Regions from separate parts of the Arthrobacter sp. 2MCAF14 genome, predicted to be linked through region 3. Evidence: riboswitches for the same ligand, from Rfam matches in the RefSeq annotation. Region 3 holds a riboswitch; each other region holds the start of a gene.
What was found. A riboswitch is a leader RNA that binds a small molecule or an ion and turns the genes downstream of it on or off. The one in region 3 is predicted to bind S-adenosylmethionine.
Positions count from the first base shown of each region.

Region 1: linked by a shared signal. The riboswitch ahead of AB4074_RS00830 (aminotransferase class V-fold PLP-dependent enzyme) and the one ahead of AB4074_RS08810 (hypothetical protein) in region 3 are both predicted to bind S-adenosylmethionine.
Region 2: linked by a shared signal. The riboswitch ahead of AB4074_RS21610 (DUF1737 domain-containing protein) and the one ahead of AB4074_RS08810 (hypothetical protein) in region 3 are both predicted to bind S-adenosylmethionine.

Region 1 covers NZ_JBFRHB010000001.1:180,519-187,894, forward strand. The annotation lists gene AB4074_RS00810 (hypothetical protein) at 1-44, opposite strand, end outside; gene AB4074_RS00815 (MFS transporter) at 119-1,570, shown strand; gene AB4074_RS00820 (metal-dependent transcriptional regulator) at 1,612-2,325, opposite strand; gene AB4074_RS00825 (class I SAM-dependent methyltransferase) at 2,355-3,131, opposite strand; gene AB4074_RS00830 (aminotransferase class V-fold PLP-dependent enzyme) at 3,182-4,606, opposite strand; SAM riboswitch class IV at 4,642-4,754, opposite strand; gene hisN (histidinol-phosphatase) at 4,916-5,728, opposite strand; gene rsgA (ribosome small subunit-dependent GTPase A) at 5,788-6,903, opposite strand; gene aroA (3-phosphoshikimate 1-carboxyvinyltransferase) at 6,906-7,376, opposite strand, start outside.
Region 2 covers NZ_JBFRHB010000045.1:363-7,738, reverse strand. The annotation lists gene AB4074_RS21635 (SLC13 family permease) at 1-760, shown strand, start outside; gene AB4074_RS21630 (hypothetical protein) at 870-1,439, shown strand; gene AB4074_RS21625 (ornithine cyclodeaminase) at 2,033-3,064, opposite strand; gene AB4074_RS21620 (Lrp/AsnC family transcriptional regulator) at 3,227-3,658, opposite strand; gene AB4074_RS21615 (hypothetical protein) at 3,714-4,073, shown strand; SAM riboswitch class IV at 4,144-4,256, shown strand; gene AB4074_RS21610 (DUF1737 domain-containing protein) at 4,267-4,524, shown strand; gene AB4074_RS21605 (rhodanese-like domain-containing protein) at 4,521-4,931, shown strand; gene AB4074_RS21600 (O-succinylhomoserine sulfhydrylase) at 4,932-6,140, shown strand; gene AB4074_RS21595 (glutamate--cysteine ligase 2) at 6,150-7,376, opposite strand, start outside.
Region 3 covers NZ_JBFRHB010000009.1:46,893-54,268, forward strand. The annotation lists gene AB4074_RS08795 (matrixin family metalloprotease) at 56-976, opposite strand; gene AB4074_RS08800 (VIT1/CCC1 transporter family protein) at 1,023-2,120, opposite strand; gene AB4074_RS08805 (hypothetical protein) at 2,467-2,655, shown strand; gene AB4074_RS08810 (hypothetical protein) at 2,694-3,008, opposite strand; SAM riboswitch class IV at 3,023-3,142, opposite strand; gene AB4074_RS08815 (sodium:solute symporter) at 3,277-4,809, opposite strand; gene AB4074_RS08820 (helix-turn-helix domain-containing protein) at 5,113-5,688, shown strand; gene AB4074_RS08825 (ammonium transporter) at 5,959-7,374, shown strand; gene AB4074_RS08830 (P-II family nitrogen regulator) at 7,371-7,376, shown strand, end outside.

The DNA of each region.
Region 1 (7,376 bases), on a different contig from region 3:
GAAATATCAAGGGCCAGTGCGGCGTCACGTCTGCTAATCACCATTCAACGATACGGGACTTTCGCCGTGGCAGGATCGGGCAGGAATCCGAACGGGAGCGGACAAGCAGGCGTAGGCTGTGCTCATGACCGACGCAGCGGCCCTGCTGCCAAGCACTCCGCTCCAAAAGCGGGTCCTTGTTGTGGCTATTGTGGCTTCCTTCATCGCCATTTTGGATGGCTTCGTGGTGAACCTCGCGCTCCCGGCGATTGGCCGCGAACTGGGTGGTGGACTTGTCATCCAGCAATGGGTTGTGGATGCCTACCTTTTGACCCTGGGCGCGCTGATCCTGGTCGCCGGATCCCTCTCCGACCACTTCGGCCGCGCCCGCATCCTGGAATGGGGACTCGCCGGCTTCACCCTCACCTCCGTCGCGTGCGGTCTCGCCTGGAACGGGGAAGTGCTGGTGGTATCGCGGGCCCTGCAGGGGATCGCCGGTGCCCTGCTTGTCCCGAGTTCGCTCGCCATGATCGTCACGTTCTTCTCCGGGCCCGCGCAGTCCAAAGCCATCGGCCAATGGTCCGGCTGGACCAGCGCGGCTGCCATTGTCGCCCCGCTGATCGGCGGCGCATCGGTCGACCTGCTGTCCTGGCGCGTCATCTTCTTTATCAATGTGATTCCGGCAGTCGCCGTCTGGCCGATCCTCGCGGGGCTGCGGAAGTCCGATGCCGCCACGGACACAAGCAAGAAGATCGACTACCTTGGCGCGTTCCTGGCCATGGTGGGACTCGGTGGCCCGGTCTACGCTTTCATCGAACAAGGGCGCATGGGCTGGAGCAACATGGTGGTCTGGATGCCGCTCGCCATCGGAGCCGTTGGCCTGGTCCTCTTTTTGATCCACGAAGCCAGGACCCCGGAACCAATGCTGCCCCTACGGCTCTTCGGCATCCGTAACTTCGGTTGGGGAAACATCGCCACACTGGCCATTTACGGCGCCCTGTCCCTGGGCTTCTTCGCCGTAGGCATCTACTTGCAGCAAGTGGGAGGGATGAAAGCAACCACTGCGGGCATCGCGTTGCTCCCCGCGACGGTCCTCCTGATGCTCACGGCCTCATTTTTCGGCGGACTGGCCGGCAAGTACGGTCCGCGGTGGTTCATGACGGCCGGGCCGTTCATCTGTGGAGTCGGTTTTCTCATGACGTTGGCCGTCCAGGAGCCCTTGAACTACTGGACCCAAGTGCTGCCCGGGCAGATCGTCTTCGGGATCGGCCTCAGCACCTTGGTTGCGCCCCTCACCGCGGCTATCCTGGGCGCAGTACCCACTGAAGAGGCAGGGATCGGCTCCGCAGTGAACAACGCCGTGGCCCGCATCGCAGGCTTGATCTGCATCGCATTTGCCGGGCTCATCATCGGCCCGGTCTTCACCCGCCAAGGTCTCATGAATGCCGTGGTGGTCACCGCTGTGCTTTTCTTCCTAGGGGCCGTCGCATCCGCCGTCGGGATCCGGAACCCGGTGCTGGGCGCTGCGGTGATGGACTCTCCGGAAGGTCCAGCCGCCGACGACGGCGGGACGGCTGCCCAGCGCGCCTGAGGAGTACTGTCCAAGACATCGGCTTTCCAGTGACAGCTTCGTCAGCGTTCCGCGAGGACGCAGCCTTCGTGGACGGCGTCCGTGGCCACCCAGAGCGCCGAGGCGACCTCATCGGCGAGATCGTAGTCGCGGCTGCCCGGACCTTTTCCGATCCGCACCACCAGCGCACCGCCGAACGGTTTGCGGCCAATCACCTCGATGCTGGCATCGAGGTCGATTTCCTCGGCAGACAGGTACCGCAGCAGCTCCGGGTTTTCGTCGCTGATCCGGGTGATCTTCCCGGAATGGCCGTCGTCGAGCTCGATCATCCGGTGCGCATGCGGCAGGCTCACCGAACCGTCCGCAGCGGGGATGGGGTCACCATGGGGATCGCGTCCGGGGTTGCCCAGCTTGGCGGCCATGCGATCGATGAAGGTGTCCGAGACGGCGTGCTCGAGCATCTCGGCCTCGTCGTGGACTTCATCCCAGCTGTAGCCCAATTCCCTCACGAGGTAGGTCTCGATCAGGCGGTGCCGGCGGACCATCCCCAGGGCCAGCTGCATGCCCCGGGGGGTCAAAGTAATGGCGCTGTAGGGCTGGTGGTCCACCAGGCCTTGGTCCTTGAGTTTGCGGACCATCTCAGAGACGGAGGAATTGGCGACACCGAGCCGCTGCGCGAGCTGTGAGGACGTGATGGGTTTGTCCTGCCACTCCGTAAAGGAGTAGATGACCTTGACGTAGTCCTCGATCGAGGAGGAGGGCGCACTGGTCTTCACGGTTCCAAGCCTATCGCGTACCGGCCGAATCAGACTTTCCGCGCCCGCCAGCTCTGCGTGAGATAAGGCAACGGGATGACCTCGCCCTCGGCATGGCCCAGATGTTCGAAGAGGTACCACTGAAGGTTGCCCATGACCTTGGCCCGGGTGGCGTCATTCGCCCTCAGGTAGTAGCTGCGCGACTTCACGAGTTCGAGGATATCGGCCGGAGTCACCGGATCCTCCCAACGTGTCACGTGACTTTCGAGGCCCGCGAACTCCGGGCCCACCACAGGCCGGAAGTCCGGTTTGTGGACATCGCCGGCATGCATGATGCGGGTCAATCGATGGACCCAGGGCACCGAAGTGTCCATTTGGTTCCAGATCAAGCCGATAGTGCCCTTGGGTCGAAGGATCCGGGCGATCTCGGTGCTCGCGGCGAGGGGATCGCACCAGTGCCAGGCCTGGGCAACGCTGACGACGTCGAATGCTGAGTCCGCCAGTCCAGTTGCCTCGGCAAAGCCCTCCAGGGCGATCACTTGTGGATACGTTTTGCGCAGCTGCGTGAGCATGTCCGTGGAGGGGTCCACTGCGGACACCGCCAGCCCGCGCTCGACGAAGAGCGCGGTGAACTTTCCGGTGCCGGCGCCGATGTCTGCCGCGTCCCGGGCGCCTTCCGGCAGCAGCCAGTCGGCCGAATCCGCAGGGTAGCCGGGCCGGACACGATCATAGTGTTCTCCGCCGTCCTGGAAACTCCGGCCGAGTTCAAGGCGCCGTTCCTCATAGAGCTTGGGGCCGGCTGACGTGCCTTTGGGTCGCGGGGCCACGCAGGAACTCCTTCGTAGGACAGGAAAAATACCCTACGAATCTACCGCAATCAGTCGGTGCTGCAGGGAGCCGCTCCCGCGGTCCCGGGAGTGTTGGGAGCCCACTCCGGATAGCTGCGGTGGTCGTTCGCCGGCACCCAGCGGCCGGCATCCACCACGTAGTCCCAGCTGAGGCCGTTGCTCTTGAGCGCCTGGATGCCCGCAATGAGCCGGGTGGCGTCTTCCAAGCGCGAGCCCACGCCGAAACTGGCTCGAAGTGATCCGGAGGGCAGGCCGAGGCGCTTGAGCAGCGGGTGGGCGCAAAAGCGTCCGTCGCGCAGGCCAATGCCGTGCTCGGCCGCAAGATAGGCAGCCACAAGTCCGGCGTCGTAGCCCTGGAGCGAGAAGTTCACGACGCCGATGGTGTCCTGGGGATCCGTGTCGCTGAAGATCTGGTGCACGGTCACGCCGTCGATTTGCTTGAGGCCCTCGACCAGATGTGAGCGGATGGCTGCCTCGTGGGCGTGCCATTCATCGTGGTCGAGGCTGGCGATGACCTGCGTTGCCCGGGCGAGTGTGGCCGCGCCGAGTACGTTCGGCGAGCCGCCTTCGTGCCTGGCCGGTCCTGTGGCCCAGCTGACCGAATCGAGGCGCGCTTCGCGGACGGCGCCGCCTCCGGCCAGGTGCGGTGTGCCGGCGTCGAGCCAGTCGGGACGGCCCACCAGGACACCTGCGCCAAACGGTGCATAGAGCTTGTGCCCAGAGAAAACCAAGTAGTCGACATCCGCTGCGGCGATGTCGATTCTGCGGTGCGGGGCGAGTTGCGCCGCGTCCACCACAATCCGCGCCCCGAATTCGTGGGCCAAGGCTGCGAGTTCCTTGATGGGCAGGATTTCGCCGGTCACGTTTGACGCGCCGGTGACAGCCAGAAGGCTGACGCCGCCGTGGGAGAGCGCTGTGCGGACATTGGCGACGGTCTCGGACAACGTTCCCGCGGCAACGATGCTGCGGTGGGGGACACTTTGCCACGGGAGGAGATTGGCGTGGTGCTCGATGTCCAGGTAAAGGACTTCGCCAATGTGTCGACCGCCCTCCACTGGCAGGCAGCCGGCCAGTAGATTGAGGGAATCGGTGGTGTTGCGCGTGAAAATGACCGAATCGTCCGGCCGGCCGCCAACGAAGTCACGGACGATGTTGCGGGCGTTTTCATAGACCGAGGTGCTGATTTGGGAGGCATAGCCTGCGCCGCGGTGGACGCTCGCGTAGTACGGCAGGATCTCGTTAAGGTACGCGGAAACCACCGTCAGGGCAGGTGCGGAAGCGCCGTAGTCAAGGTTGGCGTAGCGGATGTGGCCGCCCTGGATCAAGGGTGCCTGCAACTCCGCGCCGGTGACCGCGGCGAGCGGGCGCGATGCCCGGGGGAGGGTTTCACCACGGTGCTGTGCAGATTCCTTGTTCAGCGAAAGAGCCGGGGAAGTAAATGTGGCTGTGCTCATGGGACCTCACTCAAGAGGGACCCCTGCGTGCAGGGGGTCCGCGCTTGCCGCATCCGTTCCGGACCGGCCGGGTCGTCACCCGGGGCACCCCGCCGCGATGGAGGGTTGCCGGCCAGCAAACCGGGGTTTCGCGCTGGCACTCGTGACCTGTAAAGAGCGTAGGACACTGGCAAGGCTCATTCCAATGTGACCGGCGATTGTTAAGCGGATTATTACACCGCCGGAAAAGTGTGCCTTCTGCCGAAGAAAAAGCGGCGGACACCCCCAAAAGTGGGCGTCCGCCGTCGTTTATTCAGTGGAGAGGGTGGGCTAGAGGAGGTCGTCGAGCTCGGGGTTGAGCCTCTTGAGGACCTCGGAGTGCAGGATCGAGTTAGTGGCCACGGCGTTTCCGCCGAAGGGACCATCCGCACCGTCCAGGGACGTGAAGCGCCCGCCGGCTTCCGTCACGATCGGCACCAAAGCCGCCATGTCGTAGACCTGGAGTTCCGGCTCGGCGGCGATGTCCACGGCGCCCTCGGCCACGAGGCAGTAGGACCAGAAATCGCCGTACGCACGGCTGCGCCAGACATCGTTCTCGAGGCCCAGGAAGTTGTCCAGCTTACCGTGCTGCTTCCACTCGGAAAGCTCGGAGTAGGAAAGCGAGGCGTCTTCAAGCCGCGACACGTTGGAAACCTTCAGCCGGGTGGCTGCGGCCAGGGATCGGCCCATGTAGGCGCCCGAGCCCTTGGCCGCCCACCAACGCTTGCCGAGCGCCGCAGCGCTCACGAGCCCCACTACTACCTCGCCCTCGTCCACGAGGGCGATCAACGTAGCCCAGACGGGCACGCCACGCACGAAGTTCTTGGTCCCGTCGATGGGATCGATGATCCAACGCCTCGAGCCGTGGCCCGTGCTGCCGAATTCTTCCCCGAGGACGGCGTCGCGGGGGCGGGAACGGGAGAGCTGCCCGCGGATTGCTTCTTCGGCGGCTTTGTCGGCATCGGTGACGGGGCTCAGGTCGGGTTTGGTCTCGACCTGGAGGTCCAGTGCCTTGAACCGCTCCATTGTCAGGGAATCGACGGAGTCGGCCAGGACGTGTGCCAGCCGCAGGTCGTCATTGTAGCTCGAATCGGGTTGGGTCATGGTTCCAAACTACCGTCTTTTCGCGGGTGAGCCGGGGAGGTAGGACGGCAAGCGCGCAGTTAGTTGACCGTACCCAATTCCTTGGTCTCCTGGGCTTCCATGCGCGGGTCCGCGCCGAGGAGCCGGCGCAACGACGCCAAGCGGGCCGGGCCTGCCTCGCCGGCGTGGCCGTCGGCGACCCAGGAATCCAGTCCGCATCGAACCGCGGAGGCATCGTGCTTGCAGCCTCGCTCGCACATTTCGGTTCCGGGTTCCAGATCCGGGAAGGCATGCAGGATGCGGTCCGGGTTCACGTGGGCGAGGCCGAAGGAGCGGATGCCGGGCGTATCGATGATCCAGCTGCCGCCGGGGGCGTCGCTGAGCTTCAGTGCAAGGGCAGAGGACGAGGTGTGCCGTCCGCGCCCCGTCACGGCGTTGACCCCGCCCGTGGCGCGCTCGGCGCCGGTGAGGGCATTCACCATGGTGGACTTCCCGACGCCGGAATGGCCGAGGAGCACGGTGACCTTGCCGTCGAGGTAGTCCCGCAATTGGCCGACGGAGTCACCGTCGAGGCGGGCGGACAAGCCGTCGTCGGAACGGGCGTCGATGCCGGAGGCCCCTGCGTCGGCCGTCCGGCTGATGATGATGGGGAAACCCAGGCTCACATAGTTGGCAAGGAGTTCCGTTGGATCCTTGACGTCCGCTTTGGTAACGAGCAGCAGCGGCTCGATTCCGGCGTCGTACGCTGCCACCAAGGCGCGGTCGATGAATCCGGTGCGCGGCTCCGGGTTGGCGGCTGCGACCACCACCACGAGCTGGTCGGCGTTGGCGACGACGGCCCGTTCGATCGGATCCGTGTCATCGGCACTTCGCCGCAGGAGGGTCTTGCGCTCCTCGACGCGCACGAGGCGGGCGAGGGTGTCCGGGGCTCCGGACACATCGCCGACAAGCGCCACGAAGTCTCCGGGAACCACGGGGGAGCGCCGGAGTTCCCGGGCACGGGCCGCGATGACGATGCGCTCGTTGTCCGAGCTTTCGTCCACTATCGCGGTGTAGCGCCCGCGGTCGACCGTAATGATGCGCCCGATCACGGCGTCGTCGTGGCTGGGGCGGTCCTTCGTGCGGGGGCGTGTGCCCTTCTTGTTGGGGCGGATCCGGACATCGGACTCATCCCAGGAGCTTGCGTCGCGGGCCATCTTTAGTTGCTTGTCTCCGTTGAAACGGTGTCCGCGCCCGCTGGGCCGGCACTGAGCATCGATGCCCAGATTTGCGGAAATTCGGGCATGGTCTTGGAGGTCGTCGCGATGTCTTCAACCTGGACACCCTCGACGGCGAGCCCAAGGATGGCGCCCGCGGTAGCCATGCGGTGGTCGGCATAGCTGTGCACGACGCCGGCGTGCAGCGTCGCGGGCCGGATCACCAAGCCGTCGCTGGTTTCCTCGGCGTCGCCGCCAAGCCGGTTGATTTCGGCGACCAAGGCAGCCAGCCTGTCCGTTTCGTGGCCCCGCAAATGAGCGATGCCGGTGAGCCGGGAAGGGCTGGTTGCCAGGGCGCACAATGCCGCAACGGTAGGGGCGAGTTCGCTGGTTTCGTCGAAGTCCGCGCCCAGGATCTCCGGTCCGCCGGTGACTGTCAGCGTGCCGTTGTCCAGCGTGACAGTGGCACCCAT
Region 2 (7,376 bases), on a different contig from region 3:
TCTTGGCGGTATTACTCCTGGCGGGTTTGCGGGCCTGATGTGGGCGCCCTCCCTTACGGCCGTCGTCGTACCGCTGCTGTTCATCGCCATCGTCTTCCGGCGGGATCTGCGCAACCGCTATTCACGGATCCCGGTCGGGCGGATCAGGCCTGATCAGCCAGCCGGCGCTGAATCCAGGCCTGCGACGGACCGGGTCCTGCTCGGGTGCAGCGCTGTGGTTCTGGCGCTGCTGCTGCCCGCATTGGTGTCCGGAGTCCCGGTATGGATCCCTGCCCTGGCCGGGGCTGTAGTGCTGGGCGTGGTGTTCGCGTTCCGGCGCCCGCGGGTTCTCAAGGTGACCCTGATTCCTTGGTCCTTGTTGCTGTTCGCTTCCGGCCTCTTTCTGGTGATGGAGGCCGCCAGGCATCTGGGAGCTTCTGTGTTGCTGAGCCAGGTGGCCGGACAAGGCCAGGGCTTCCTGGATCTGGTTCGGCTCGCCGCGACGGGCGCCGCCGGCTCCAATGTCCTCAACAATTTGCCTGCGTACCTGCTCGCAGAACCGCTGGCGGGGACTCCAGTGCGGATGGCGGCGTTGCTGATCGGAGTCAATGCGGGACCGATCATCACGCCTTGGGCCTCCCTGGCAACCTTGCTGTGGCACGACCGGCTGATGCGGATGAACGTCCTGATTACGTGGAAGGGCTACGCGATCTTCGGACTGATGGTTGCTCCTCTGACCGTGTTTGCGGCAGTAGCGGTGCTGGCAGTCACCGGACAGTGAGTGCGTTCGGCGCGTGCCAGCCCCTGTCGCCGGGCGCGAAGAATCAGGACAGAATATAGTTCAGCTCGGCCGGTACCGCCGGAACCCCGACACGAGAAGGATCTGCCTCATGCTCAGCCTGCAGGATATCGATGACATCGTCCTCAACGGAGGGATTGTCGTTGACGTCGCCGGGGAGAAAATCGGCTCAGTGGAGCAGGTTTTCACCAGCGGTGATTCCGGGGATCCTGTCTTTGTCACCGTGCGGACCGGCCTGTTCGGCATGTCCGAGTCTTTCGCCCCGCTTTCCGGAGCCAGCCTTGAGAATTCAGTGATCAGGGTGGCTTTCGCCAAGGACAAAGTGAAGAACGGCCCGCGCATCGAGAGCGACCGCGGCGCGATCACGGAGACGCAGGAACAGGAACTCTACAGCTATTACGGGCTCGTGACCGAGGCCCCCGACGAAGGTGCCGCGGAGGAAACCGGTGCCGACGATGGACGGACGGTGCCTGAGGCCGCGGCTGGGGAGACCGAGCCGGAACCGGGCCCGCCACCCCCGCCCCGGCATCCTCCGCGTCCGCCGCACGGCGGTCCGCATCCGCCGCACCTGCACAAACATGTACCCCACCCCCCGCACCCCGGCCCGCCCGCGCCGCATCGGCCACCCGGGCCCTCGGCGGAACCGGAAGACATTCCATAACCGTCGCCCACGTGCCGGGGGATTTCAGCCGCCGGCCGTGATCCTCACCGCAGCGACGCCCCCGCCTGTTGAGGTGGCGGAAGCACCTGAATAAGCCCGCATTACTAGAATCTGGACATTGACCGACCCAGGCTGCAGCTGAACAACTCGCGAGTAGGACGTAGCGCAATCGATCGTCTGATCCTGGGGGCAAGGCCGATCCGTGGATCCTGGGCGATGACAAGGTGGACATCCGAGGCGCCAACACAGGCTGCGGTCAGAGTATACGAGCCCGCGTCCTCGACCCTTGCACTCTTTCCAACCCCGCTAGCGGCGCCGCCCACCGTGCCGGAATCCTCCCTGCCAGTAATAGCGCTGCGGTTCTGGTTCCCCCATGACCCACCATGAATCCGAGTGTAGCGGGCCGCGTAATTTAGCATGGCGACCCTATTGTGCCGCCATGCCCTCAGTAGTTAACTAGTTGCGCCGGTCAAGCTTGTTAAACGTCTGGTGCGCCGGTTCTGGGGCCGGCGCACCAGACTTCCCCAACTAACTCGCATTTGTTGTCGTTTAGCGGCCCCTAAACGACAACGACTGCGAGTCAGTTCGGCTTCTCAGGATCCCATGGGAGAAAGTGCCCGCACCAGACCGAAAAGGTCCTTGGGGTCATCGGGGTTCGCGACGAGGTCGATCTCCTCGAAAAATTCCGAACCCTCAACGGCATCGCGCAGGTACCGCAAGGCGGAAAAGTCCTCGATCGCGAAGCCCACGGAATCGAATATCGTGACCTGGTCCGTGGCGGTGCGGCCCAGCGCGCGCCCGCACAGGACCTGCCAGAATTCCGTGACGGGAAATTCGGCGGACATTTGTTGGATCTCGCCTTCAATCCGCGTCTGGGGATCGTATTCCGCAAAGACATCGCCGAGGCCCAGGATGGCAGCGTCGAGTTCGGTCTTCCCAGGGCAGTCGCCACCGATCGCGTTGATGTGGACACCGGGCGAAACCTGGTCTGCCGTCAGGATGGTGGCATTGGCCTTGTCCGCCGTGCACGTGGTGATGACGTCGGCGCCCTCCACTGCGTGGGCCGCCGAGTCTGCAATGGTGATGTCGAAGCCGAGGGGAGCCATGTTCCGGACGAACTTCTCCATCGCAGCCGGATCCGTGTCCCAGATCCTGACAGTGTTAATGCCCAAGGCCACCCGGAAAGCCAGGGCCTGAAACTCCGATTGGGTTCCGGTTCCGATCATCCCCATGATCCGGGCATCGGGGCGAGCGAGTTTCTTCGCGACCATCCCCGACGTAGCCGCCGTCCGCAGCGCTGTCAGCACTGTCATTTCCGCGAGGAACGTCGGATAACCGTTATGGACGTCGGACAGGACACCGAAAGCTGTCACGGTCTGGAAGCCGCGCGCTGGATTCGAAGGGTGTCCATTTACATACTTGAAGCCGTATGTTTCCTGGTCGCTGGTGGGCATCAGCTCGATGACCCCAAATGGCGTGTGACTTGCCACCCGCGGAGTCTTGTCAAAAGATTCCCACCGCCGGAAGTCGTCTTCCAAGTATTGAATCATCTCCGAGATGATGGTCTCCGGGCCTCGCCCGGCCGTCCAACGAACCATATTGCGGACATCGACAAAGCGCGTCATGTGCGCTCCTTTCCCTCATAAGCACTGTTGCTACGAGGCTACGGAGCGGCGATATGCATCCACAATTGCCAAAGTACGTACTTTTCATTGAAAGGCTGCACAAAATGATGAACGCATCTCTACATAATGCTCATTGGATAAAGGCGTCCGTCGTGCGGGCGACTACCGGAGGACGGAACTGAGCAACAGGCTCGTCTCGCTATTGACGATCCCCTCGATGCCGCGGATCCGGCCCAACACCTGGTCAAAGTCACTGAGGCTTTCCGTGCGCAGCTCGGCCACAAGATCCCACCCGCCGTTGGTGGTGTGCAGTGCCCAAATCTCCGGAAGTCCCCTGAGTTGGCGAATGACTTTGTCGGCCGATCTTCCCTCCAGGGCAATGAGCGCAATGGCGCGAATGGCAAGTGGATCGACCTCGTCGCGCACCCTCGCAGTGAAACCAACGATGGTTCCCGAGGAAACTAGACGCTCGAGCCGGCTATTCACAGTGGCCCTGGCGACGCCCAGCCTCCGCGCAAGGCTGGCCACGGACGCCCTGCCATCCTCCCTCAGAGCGGAGAGGAGCTGACGGTCAAGGTCGGTGAGTGCTGCCATAAAGATAAACGTATCGCCCATTCCCCAAGCGGGCCTGAGTCCGTAGGGTATCGACATGAGCATCTACATCAGCCCCGACTCTGCTGCATGGTCGCTGACGGCCATGGCGACTGGTGCGTCAGCGGGATCAATCGATGATGCAAACGGCATGTCCAACTTGGTGAAGGAAATCTACGAGACGGAAGGTTTCGAAGCCCTGTCGGGTGTGGTTTTTGCCTTGGCTCATCACAACAGCCTCTCGCTGCATGCACTCGCCACCGCCACCGGGATATCCGTACACGAGCTGCTGGAAATCCGGAAGCATCAAGGTTCCACTTTTCATCACTCCCCTACGGCAGTAGCGTCGCGGTTCGACGCCATTCCACCCCGGATCCAGGCAAGCCTGGACCCGTTGCCGAAAGAAACCGACGCCTAAGACCCCCGGTTACGGAACATGACGACGGCCGGTGATGCAGGCCGCCGTCGTGGATGTTATTTTCTTCTTGAGTAATGAGCACCAGCGCGAAGCCCTGACTTGCTGGTCGGCAACCCTCTCTCCGGCGGGGTGCCTCAGGTGACTACTCGGCGTATCGACACTTTCGAACTGCAAGCGTGACTGAGGAGCACCAATGCCTGAACCCACCGAAGAAAAACTCTCGTACCGTCTCATCACGGGCCCTGACACGAAGGATTTCTGCGAGCGGATCTCCACCGCCCTCGCGGAGGGATACGTGTTGCACGGCAGCCCGGCCGCGACCTTCAATGGCACGGACGTGATTGTGGCCCAGGCCATCGTCCTACCCGCCGCGATCGCGAGCGCAGATGCAGCAGTTGCCAACGCGGTAGACCAGCTTGATGAAGAGTTCGACGGCGAGGGGCACGCATGAGCTACGCAGGCGACCTCAGTCCGCACGATGCCTGGGCCAAGCTGGAACAAGGCGCCATCCTGGTGGACGTCCGCACCGAAGGCGAGTGGGCACACATCGGGATCCCTGACACAAAGGCCACGGAGAACGATCCCTTGTTCATCCAGTGGAACTTGGCCGGCGGCATCCCCAACACCCGTTTCATCGAAGAGCTGACGCAGCAGGCTCCGGAGGCAAATGGTACCGAACTGGTCTTCCTCTGCCGCTCCGGACAGCGTTCCATCGCCGCCGCGATCGCAGCAACACAGGCCGGCTACACCGCCTACAACGTCCTGGAGGGCTTCGAGGGCGAACCGGACCGCTACGGCGAGCGAACCGTGAACGGCTGGAAAAACCGTGGACTTCCGACGAACCTGGGGAACATCTAAGTGACTTTCAATCCTGACGCCGCCGGCTGGAGCCCTGACACCCAGGCAGTCCGCGGCGGTCTTGACCGCACCAACTTCCAAGAAACGTCCGAGGCCGTCTTCCTGAACTCCGGCTTCGTCTATGAGTCCGCCGCAGCCGCAGAGCGCGCATTCACGGGCGAGGACGAGCGCTTCGTCTACTCCCGTTACGGCAACCCCTCCGTGGCCACTTTCCAGGAGCGACTGCGCCTGCTCGAAGGCACCGAAGCGTGCTTCGCGACGGCGTCGGGCATGTCCGCTGTCTTCACCGCCCTCGGTGCGTTGCTGGCCGCCGGCGACCGCGTGGTTGCCGCCCGCTCGCTCTTCGGTTCCTGCTTCGTGATCCTCAACGAGATCCTGCCCCGCTGGGGCGTCGAGACCGTCTTCGTGGACGGCCCGGACCTGGACCAGTGGCGTGCCGCATTGTCCGAGCCGACAACGGCAGTGTTCTTCGAGTCGCCGTCGAACCCCATGCAGGAAATCGTGGACATTGCAGCGGTGAGCGAACTAGCCCACGCGGCGGGCGCTACCGTCGTCGTCGACAACGTCTTCGCTACTCCGCTGCTGCAGCGCTGCGGCGATCTCGGCGCGGACGTGATTGTCTACTCGGGCACCAAGCACATCGATGGCCAGGGCCGGGTCCTGGGCGGAGCAATCCTGGGCACCAAGGAATTCATCGACGGTCCCGTCAAGCAGCTCATGCGGCACACCGGGCCGTCGCTTTCCGCGTTCAACGCCTGGGTCCTGACCAAGGGCCTGGAGACGATGGCGCTGCGCGTCAACCACTCCTCGGCGTCTGCGTTGCGGATCGCCGAATGGCTTGAGGATCAGCCGGCCATCAGCTGGGTCAAGTACCCGCGGCTGTTGTCGCACCCGCAATACGAGCTCGCCGCGAAGCAAATGAAGGCCGGCGGAACCGTGCTCACCTTTGAACTGCTGCCCTCTGCGGGTCGATCGCCGAAAGAGGCCGCCTTCGCGCTGCTGGACGGGCTCGCCGTGATCGACATCTCCAACAACCTCGGCGACTCCAAGTCCCTCATCACCCACCCCGCCACCACCACGCACCGCGCCATGGGTCCGGAAGGCCGCGCGGCCATTGGCCTGAGCGACGGCGTCGTGCGGCTTTCGGTGGGGCTGGAGGATGTGGACGACCTCATCAGGGACCTGGAGAGGGCCCTCAAACAGGTCTAGCCCGGCGGGTTAACCCGGCGCTTCGCGCCAGTCTTGGCGCACCCAGGTGAGGACGGGCTGGGGCTTGGTGTTGCTCTCGTCTCTCTCCGAGCGCATCGTGATCTGAACGGCGTGCTCGACGACGGCGGCCAGCCCGGCGGCGTCGGGCGCGCCCCCGTTGGTCTCGCTCCAGCGCCCGGCAACACCACGCTGTTCGATAGCGCCGTTGCCACGGCCCAGGATGGCCGCCACGCCGGCTTGGACCAAGTCGAATTCGCCCTGTTCGGCGAGGACAGGTTCCAGGTACTCCACCAACGACCAGACGACGTCCGCGGCGGGCTCCGGGCGGAACGTTCCGAAGTCCAGCAGTTCGGTGCGAAGTCCGAAGTTGCTTGCCTGCCAGGACGCCATCCGCAAAAGCGCCGTGGGCACGGCCGCCGGCTCTATTCCGGCATGGTATTCACGAACAGAAGTCTCGACCAAGGCCCTGACGAGCACCGCGATGAGCGCCGCATCCTCGGCCCGTAGGCAGACATCGGCCACCCGGACCTCCACCGTGGGAACGTGCCGGGACAGCCTCGCGTCGAAGTAGACCATCCCCTCGTCCAGCAATACTCCCGTTTCGATGAGCCTCCTGACAACGCGTCGGTAAGCGGCCAAGGAACCGAAGATGGCTGACGGCCCCGACGAAGGCCAGCGGTTCCACGCCTGCGTCCGGTAGCTCTCAAAACCGGTAGCCAGACCCCGCCAATAGGGTGAATTGGCGCTGATCGCGGTGAAGACAGCGAGCTTGTCCCGGATGCGATCCAGGATCATCACGCCTTCCTCGGGGGACTCGATCGAGGTGTGCACGTGGAATCCGCACGTGAGCTGTTCGTGAGCGGTAATGCCGAATCGTTCGAGCATAATGGCGTACCTGGGATCCGGAGTGGTGTGCAACGCGGCGTCCACGGGCGACGTGGCCAATGCGGCGATCCTTGCGCCGTGGCGCCGTGCGGCATGGCTCGCGAGGCCCCGGGCCCTTCGGATCTGGTGCAGGAGCTCCGCGTAGCTGCGGCATGGCCGGGTCTGGGTTTCGATCTGCTCAAGCTTGAGCTCGTGGCTCAGGCCGGTATCGGGGCCGTCGATCTCCTCAAGGGGCGGACCGGTGTCGGGGCTGTCGTGGCTCGGTCCAGTGTCGGGACCGTCCTGGGCGAGGCCGTCGTGGGCCGAGCTGTCCTGGGCCTGGCTGTCGTGAGCGGGGCCCGATAGGAGCGC
Region 3 (7,376 bases):
GGTGGCGGTGGGGACTAGTTGGGTGGGGCATAGCTCAGGCAGGGCATGAACGGGTCTACAGATCGCTCCGGCACGGGGCCGTGTGGAGTTTGTAGAGTCCGTTTAGGTCTCCGGCTGCCAAGCCATCCGGGGCACCGATCTCCGGGTACATGAGCTGGATGGGGTCCTCTACGTGGTCAAGGCCCACCACGTGGCCAAGTTCGTGTTGAATCACGGCGGAGACGTAATGCGCGCCCCCGGGGACGCCCAGCAGTTCCGTGATTTGCGGGGCGTCGAGGTCCAGGCTTCCGGAGACGTAGCTCTTGGGTCCGGTGCCGAAGCTGAACATGGTGCTGCCGCCGGTTCCGATGACGGTTCCTGCCAACGCCGGAGCCGCCTCGGGCGTGGTCCAGGAAATCAACAGCGGTGCCCAACGATCTCCGTAGAGCGCGGGCTGGTACGGCTTGCGCTTCTCGGAGGGGTTTTCCGCGCTCGAGCCGTCGTCTACGAATTTGAGGCCAGTGGCGGCGGCGATCTTGGCGATGGCGTCGGCGATGAGTCCCTCGGATCCGGCCGGGGCGAGGGCTGCGTTGACCACGTAGTGCAGCGGCCGGCACGGAGAGTAGCCAACGGGGGTGCCGTCGGCGTTGGTGGCCAGGAATTTGTAGGAGCTGCTGGCTACCGCAGGCTTCGCGGGGGAGCCGAGCGGCTGCCCGGCTTCCTCCAGTCCAGGCGGTGGGGTATCCGGCGCACGAGCCGCCTTTTGTGGTCCCTGCCCGGGGGCCCCGTCCTGCCCGGGGGTGTTTGCGGTGGCATTGGCCGAAGGGGTCAGGTTTGGAAGCAAACCTGTGATGCCGGGGCCGCCGCGGAGGAATCCACTGACAAGCACGGCTACGGCAGCAACCGCTGCCACCACCAACAAGTTTCGGAACAGCGCCAGAACGGTACTGGGGCGCTTGGGCGGCGGACCGCCGTCGTAACCGTAGTTTGAATGCAAGTCTTCCCCCAAGTCCCTGCACCGGCGCCCCGTCGGGCCGGCGCTACTAACCGATGACTGCGCCGAAGACGAGTCCCAGCCCATACGTTGCCGCGGCCGCACCGAGCCCGATGGCCAGCTGCCGGAGGCCGCGGGTCAGCGGCGAGGTTCCGGACAACAAGCCGACGACGGCGCCGGTCGACAGAAGCGCGATGCCCACCAGCGTACCGGCCACAGCAAGCGCCGCGAAGCCCGTCATGCCGAAGATGAACGGCAGGATGGGCACGATGGCGCCCGAAGCGAAGAAGCAGAAGCTCGAGATTGCGGCGCCCCAGGCGGAGCCTACGGCCTCGTGCTCATTGACGGTTTCTTCCACTTCGGGGTGGAGCGAGAGGCTGGGATCGCAATCGCAGCTGTAGAGGCCCATCCGCTCGGCGGCCCGGTGTTCGGCGGCTTCGCGGGACATGCCCCGGGCCAGATACACGAGGACCAGCTCATTGTGCTCGATGTCTAGTGCAGGGGCTGCGGTCAGCGTGGCCTGGGTGGGGCGGGTGGCCTTGAGGAGCTCGAGCTGAGAGCGGACCGAGACATACTCGCCGGCACCCATGGACAGGGCGCCCGCCAGCAGGCCTGCGATACCGCTGAACAGGACCACGGTGGCGGGAACGCCGGTGGCCGCCATGCCCATCACGAGGGAAAGGTTGCTGACCAGGCCATCATTGGCGCCGAATACGGCGGCGCGGAAGGTGCCGGACAACCTGTTGCGGCCGCGCGTCGCCAGGCCGCGGACTACTTCCTCGTGGATCTGTTCGTCGGCCGCCATGGCGCGGGTTGCTGCTGGATCCTTCGCGTAAGGCGAGCGGCCTTCGGCCCGTTGAGCGAGGGCCAGCACGAACACTGATCCGAAATTCCGGGCCAGGAAGCCGAGCATCTGGCTTCTGAGGGAGGCTGCCTTCGGCATGCCGGCATGTTCGCCGAGGACCCTGAGCCAGTGTGCCTCGTGGCGGCCCTCAGCCTCTGCGAGGGCCAAAAGGATTTCGCGTTCCTCGCCGTCGCGGCGCTGCGCCAGTTGGCGGTAAACGGCGGCCTCGGCTCGCTCGTCCGCCAAGTACTGCCGCCAGCGCTTGATGTCCGACGACGACGGGGGAGTCTTGGGGGCTGCCACGTCTTGCGATGGACTGCTTGAGTCCTGCGGATTGTCTGAATGCGAGTTGTCTGGATGCGAGGGTTTTGTGTGCGGTTGCACCGGGACTCCTGGGTTGCTGGGGCGGGCTTCATCGCCTCATTGCGGCTCCACTCTATCGCCAATTTCCGCGGTTTTTCGGCCGGTAATCCTCACTGGAGAATTTAGGCCCGCCTCAAAAACGGGAGGCTCCCGGGAAGCCTTGACCGCGGCTGGGGGCAGTGCTGGGATGGATGGACAGGGTCCACGAATTGGCGGGGTAGCGTTGGACGGCTGCCTCCTATGCCTGTGCGATGGGCTCAGCGGCACGTCGAACGGAGGTTGCACCATGGACAGCACCGAGACCCACGCCCGCCACCCCGACCGTCCCACGGTCGAGGCCGATCCCGCCTATGACTACAACGAGGACCTGGCGGTGGACGAGGACTGGGAGGACCAATCCGAGGTTCTTGACGACGACGAGCGGCCGGTTGCCCTCGATGCCGACGAACACCGTGAGGCTGAAGATATCGAATAGCCCCGGCTCGCTAAACCCGACGTGCTAAACCCTGGCAGCTAAAACGCGCTCAGGATGAAGTGCTTCTGCACGCCTGCCCGGTGCCCGGTTGCGGCCACCGTAAGGGTGAGTTTCCGTGTCGCGGGGAACCAGCGGGCGGGCTGGACCGCCTTTGAGAGCGCTTCGGTGATGAGCCGCGGCTCATGATGCCAATAGCGTTCCAAGTTCCCGTCCACCACGAATGTGATGGAGCCTTGGGACAGGTCGACGCCGGGAATCACCCGGACGAACTCGTCCACCCGCCGGGGGCGGGGCAACAATAAGGTGCCGGACTGGGTGGTGCGGTCGGCGGCGGCGCCGTTTTCGAAAGGCATGGCCTTCTCCTGTGGAGTTGCTCTTGCCCGTTCGGTTGTCTCTGGTCCGAGCCGGGCCGCTTCTTCATCCGAACCACCCGTGAACATGGGGTTGGCGTGTGGCAAGTCGGAGCTTGGCACCACATCTCTTGAAGCTCTTCCTACTGTACATGGAACGGTACAATCGCGGCGCGGTATTGAGGCCCGGTAGAAACCGTTCCAAACGGCAGCGGCGCCGCACCCTCGAGGAGAAGGTGCGGCGCCGCCGTCGTACTTGGTTCTGTGAAGCTTAGTGGCTGGCCACCGGGTGGACCTCCAAGGGGAGTTCCTCGGTGACCGCTCCGGCAACGCGACGGTCCCAGGCTGCCCGAACCTCGGGCGAGGTGGGCGGGGTCAGCAGGGAGACCACAACGTAGACCAGGAGTGAGGCGCCGAGGCCCCAGTAGATGGGATCGTTGGCGTAGACGCCGTCTTCGCTGGGGATGATTCCCGTGGCGTAGGCGATCAGCAGGCCAAGCGTCAGTACGGATCCGACCGCCATGGACCAGGCCGCGGCAATACCGGTGCCGCGCTTCCAGACCAGGCCGCCCAGGATGGCAACTAGGAGTCCACCCACCAGGATGTCGTAGGCAATGGTCAGGGCCACCACGACGTCTTGCGCCGCCATCGAGATCAGCACGGCCACGATGCCCAGGCCAAGGACCCAGTACCGGTTGGCCTTGACGTCGTGCTCGGGGTTTTCGGTGTCGTCGGTGTTGATTGTCTTGCCGAACCAGCTGGCCACGAACGGGACTACGTCGGCGCGGGCAACGGTGGCTGCGGCGATGAGGGCCCCGGAAGCGGTGGACATCATGGCCGCGACTGCCGCGGCCATGACGAGGCCGCCGATGCCGATCGGCAGGATGTGGGTGGCTACCTCGGCGTAGACAACGTCCTTACCAAGGGCCTTGACGTCGATGTTGGGCAGGGCCACGCGGGCGGCAAGGCCGATCAAAGCTCCCGCGACGCCGTACAGGACGCAGTAGATGCCGGCAGTGGCGCCGCCCCAACGGGCCACCTTGGGGGTCTTGGCGGTGAAGACGCGCTGCCAGATGTCCTGGCCGATCAGGAGGCCCAGGGTGTAGACCACGAAGTACGTGATGATGGTCTGCGCTCCGATGCCGTCCAACTGGAAGAAGCTGGCGTCAACCCGGGCACGGATGCCGTCGAAGCCGCCGGCGGCGTTGAGGACGAACGGGAGCATGAGGAAGAAGATGCCCACCGTCTTGATGATGAACTGCACCTGGTCGGCGAGGGTGATGGACCACATGCCGCCGATGGTGGAGTAGACGAGGACGATTGCGCCGCCGACGGCGATGGCAAGCCAGCGCTCCCAGCCGAAGAGGACAACGAAGATGGTGGCGTAGGCGCCAGTGGACGTGGCGCACAGCATGAGGGTGTAGGCCAGCATGACGATGCCGGAGGTCTGCGTGGCGCGCTGGCCGTAACGCAGGCTCAGCATCTGGGAGACCGTGTAGATCTTCAGTCGCTGGATGGTGCCGGCGAAAAGCAGGCTCAGGAGGAGCACGCCCGAACCGATCGCGACCACCAGCCACATGCCGGAGACGCCGAACTTGTAGCCGAGACCGACGCCGCCAACCGTCGATGCGCCGCCGAGGACGACGGCGGCCATGGTGCCGGTGTAGAGCATCGGACCGAGGCGGCGCCCTGCCACCAGGAAGTCGCTGTTGTTCTTGGTGCGCGACTTGCCCCACCAGCCGAAGGCCAGCATGGCGAGCAAATACACCACCACGATCGCAATATTGATGAACGAAGAGTCCACGGTTGGCTCCTGAAAGTGATGCGCAGAGCTCTGGGGGATTCCGACGCCGGTCCGCTGGGTTTCGTGCGGGGTTGCGGAAGGTCTCTGCGCTGGTGATTGGGGAGAGTAGTCTGTGATGTATGCCTCACAAACAACACTTGTTGCCTATGAGGATACGTAGTGATGCGAGTAACAGTCAAGATGCTGTCTCTCCCAGCGGACTCATCGGCGCTCCTCCAGCTAGCCAAAGGCCCTGCCACGCGGGCGATCCGGCTACTATTGCTGCAATGACAGGGCCGCATAAACGGCCTGAAAGGTTCGTGAATGAAAGCTCTCCCCGTTGAACCGAGCAACGTCCCCGTTGCCATCGGTTCCAGAATCCGCGCCGCCCGCCAATCGCAGCGGCTCACCATCGAGCAGGTTGCCGACGCCACCGGCCTGACCAAAGGGTTCCTGAGCCGTGTGGAGCGTGACCTGACATCGCCGTCGGTCGCTTCCCTTGTGACGCTTTGCCAAGTTCTTTCAGTGTCCATCGGAGACCTTTTCGCTGCACCGGAGACGCACCTGACCCGGCGCGACGACGGGCCGCGGATTTCGCTCGGTGGCCAGGGAATCGTGGAGCGGCTCCTGACTGCCCGATCGGAACGGCGGTTGCAGATCCTGCAGGCCTCCATCGAGCCACGCGGCCGCGGAGAAGCCGAGCTTTACGCCGTCGATTGTGACGTCGATGTCCTCCACGTCGTCAAGGGCCGGATCAAATTGATCCTCACCAACGAGGAGTACGAGCTCGAAGAGGGAGACACGCTGTCCTTCCCGGGCCGCGAGCCGCACACCTGGGTCAATCCGACGGACGAGCCCGTCGAGGTGCTCTGGATCCTGGTGCCGGCAGCCAGCCGCTGACGCTGGCGCCTTGCCCACCCGGCGTACGAGGCCGACACGCGGCGTGTAACACGCCTGAAACATGACTGACTTCCGGATTTAACCCTGGGGCCTTTGCTGTTACGTGCCTGAAATGAACCGTGCCGAAGGCTGAAACAGGCCGACTGTACGTTCGAGTCAACGCAACTTGTCAAGGTCGGTAACCCGTGAGGTACCAGGACCTGTTCGTTTTAAAAATGGTCTCGCCGTGCGGGCGCCATGGAGCGCCGTATATGCAGGAAGGCTCCCGAAATGAACCCAGTATTCTTCAGCGTAGGGCTGGATGTGAACCCCCAGACCCTCGATCCCGGCGCAACAGCCTGGATGCTTGCAGCTTCCGCCCTCGTTCTTCTCATGACGCCAGGTTTGGCGTTCTTCTACGGCGGCCTGGTCAGGATGAAGTCCGTCCTCAACATCATGATGATGAGCTTCGGTGCCATTGGCGTGGTCGCGGTGGTCTGGGCCCTGTGGGGCTACGGACTCGCGTTCGGCCCGGATACCCTGGGCGGCTTCATCGGAGATCCCTTCGCGAACTTCGGACTCAGCGGACTGACCAGCGTCATTGGCGGGAAAGCCCCCGGGCTGCCGGACATGGTCTTCATAGGATTCCAAGCCACCTTCGCCATCATCACTGTCGCGCTGATCAGCGGCGCTGTGGCTGAACGTGTCAGGTTTGGCCCGTGGCTGCTGTTTGCCGGTCTTTGGGTCACCATCGTCTACGCTCCCATCGCCCACTGGGTCTGGGGTGGCGGGCTCTTCGGTTCCACCGGGATCATCGGCAGCAAGATCTCAGCCCTCGACTTTGCCGGTGGCACCGTCGTCCACATGAATGCGGGCATGGCCGGACTGATGCTGGCAGTCGTGCTCGGCAAACGGCTCGGATTCATGAAAGACCCCAACATCCGGCCGCACAACCTCCCTTTCGTGATGCTCGGGGCGGGCCTGCTGTGGTTCGGCTGGTTCGGCTTCAACGCCGGCTCGGAACTGGCCGCTGATGGAATCGCCGCACTCGCCTGGACGAATACCCTCCTGGCCACAAGCGCAGCGCTCCTCGGCTGGCTGCTTGTCGAAAGGCTCCGCGACGGCCACGCGACGTCCCTCGGTGCCGCATCCGGCGCCGTCGCGGGCTTGGTGGCAGTCACCCCGGCCTGTGGATTCGTGGATCCGATTGGCGCGATCGTCATCGGCGTCATCGCTGGTGCCGTCTGCGCACTGGCCATCGGGCTGAAGTTCAAGATCGGCCTGGACGATTCCTTGGACGTTGTTGCTGTCCACTTTGTCGGCGGCCTGTGGGGGACCCTGTCCCTCGGATTCTTCGCCGTACCTTCTGCAAAGACTGAAGGCGGCCTTTTCTACGGCGGAGGCTTGGCCCAGTTCTGGCCCCAAATATTGACCGCCCTGATGGTCACAGCGTGGACGGCGATCATGACGACCCTCATCGGGCTGGCCATCCACAAGACAGTGGGCATGCGCGTCAAGGAGCACGAAGAGCTGGCGGGCATCGACATCACGGAGCACGCGGAGACCGCCTACGAGTTGGCCATGGTCGGCGGGTCCTTCAATCCCGGAGAACCACAGAACGGCAAAGCTCCGTCGGGTTCCAGCGGTGAACCAGAAGCCAGTTCCAACGGGAAAACAGATCGGATGCGCAGCAAGGCGTCGACGTGAAA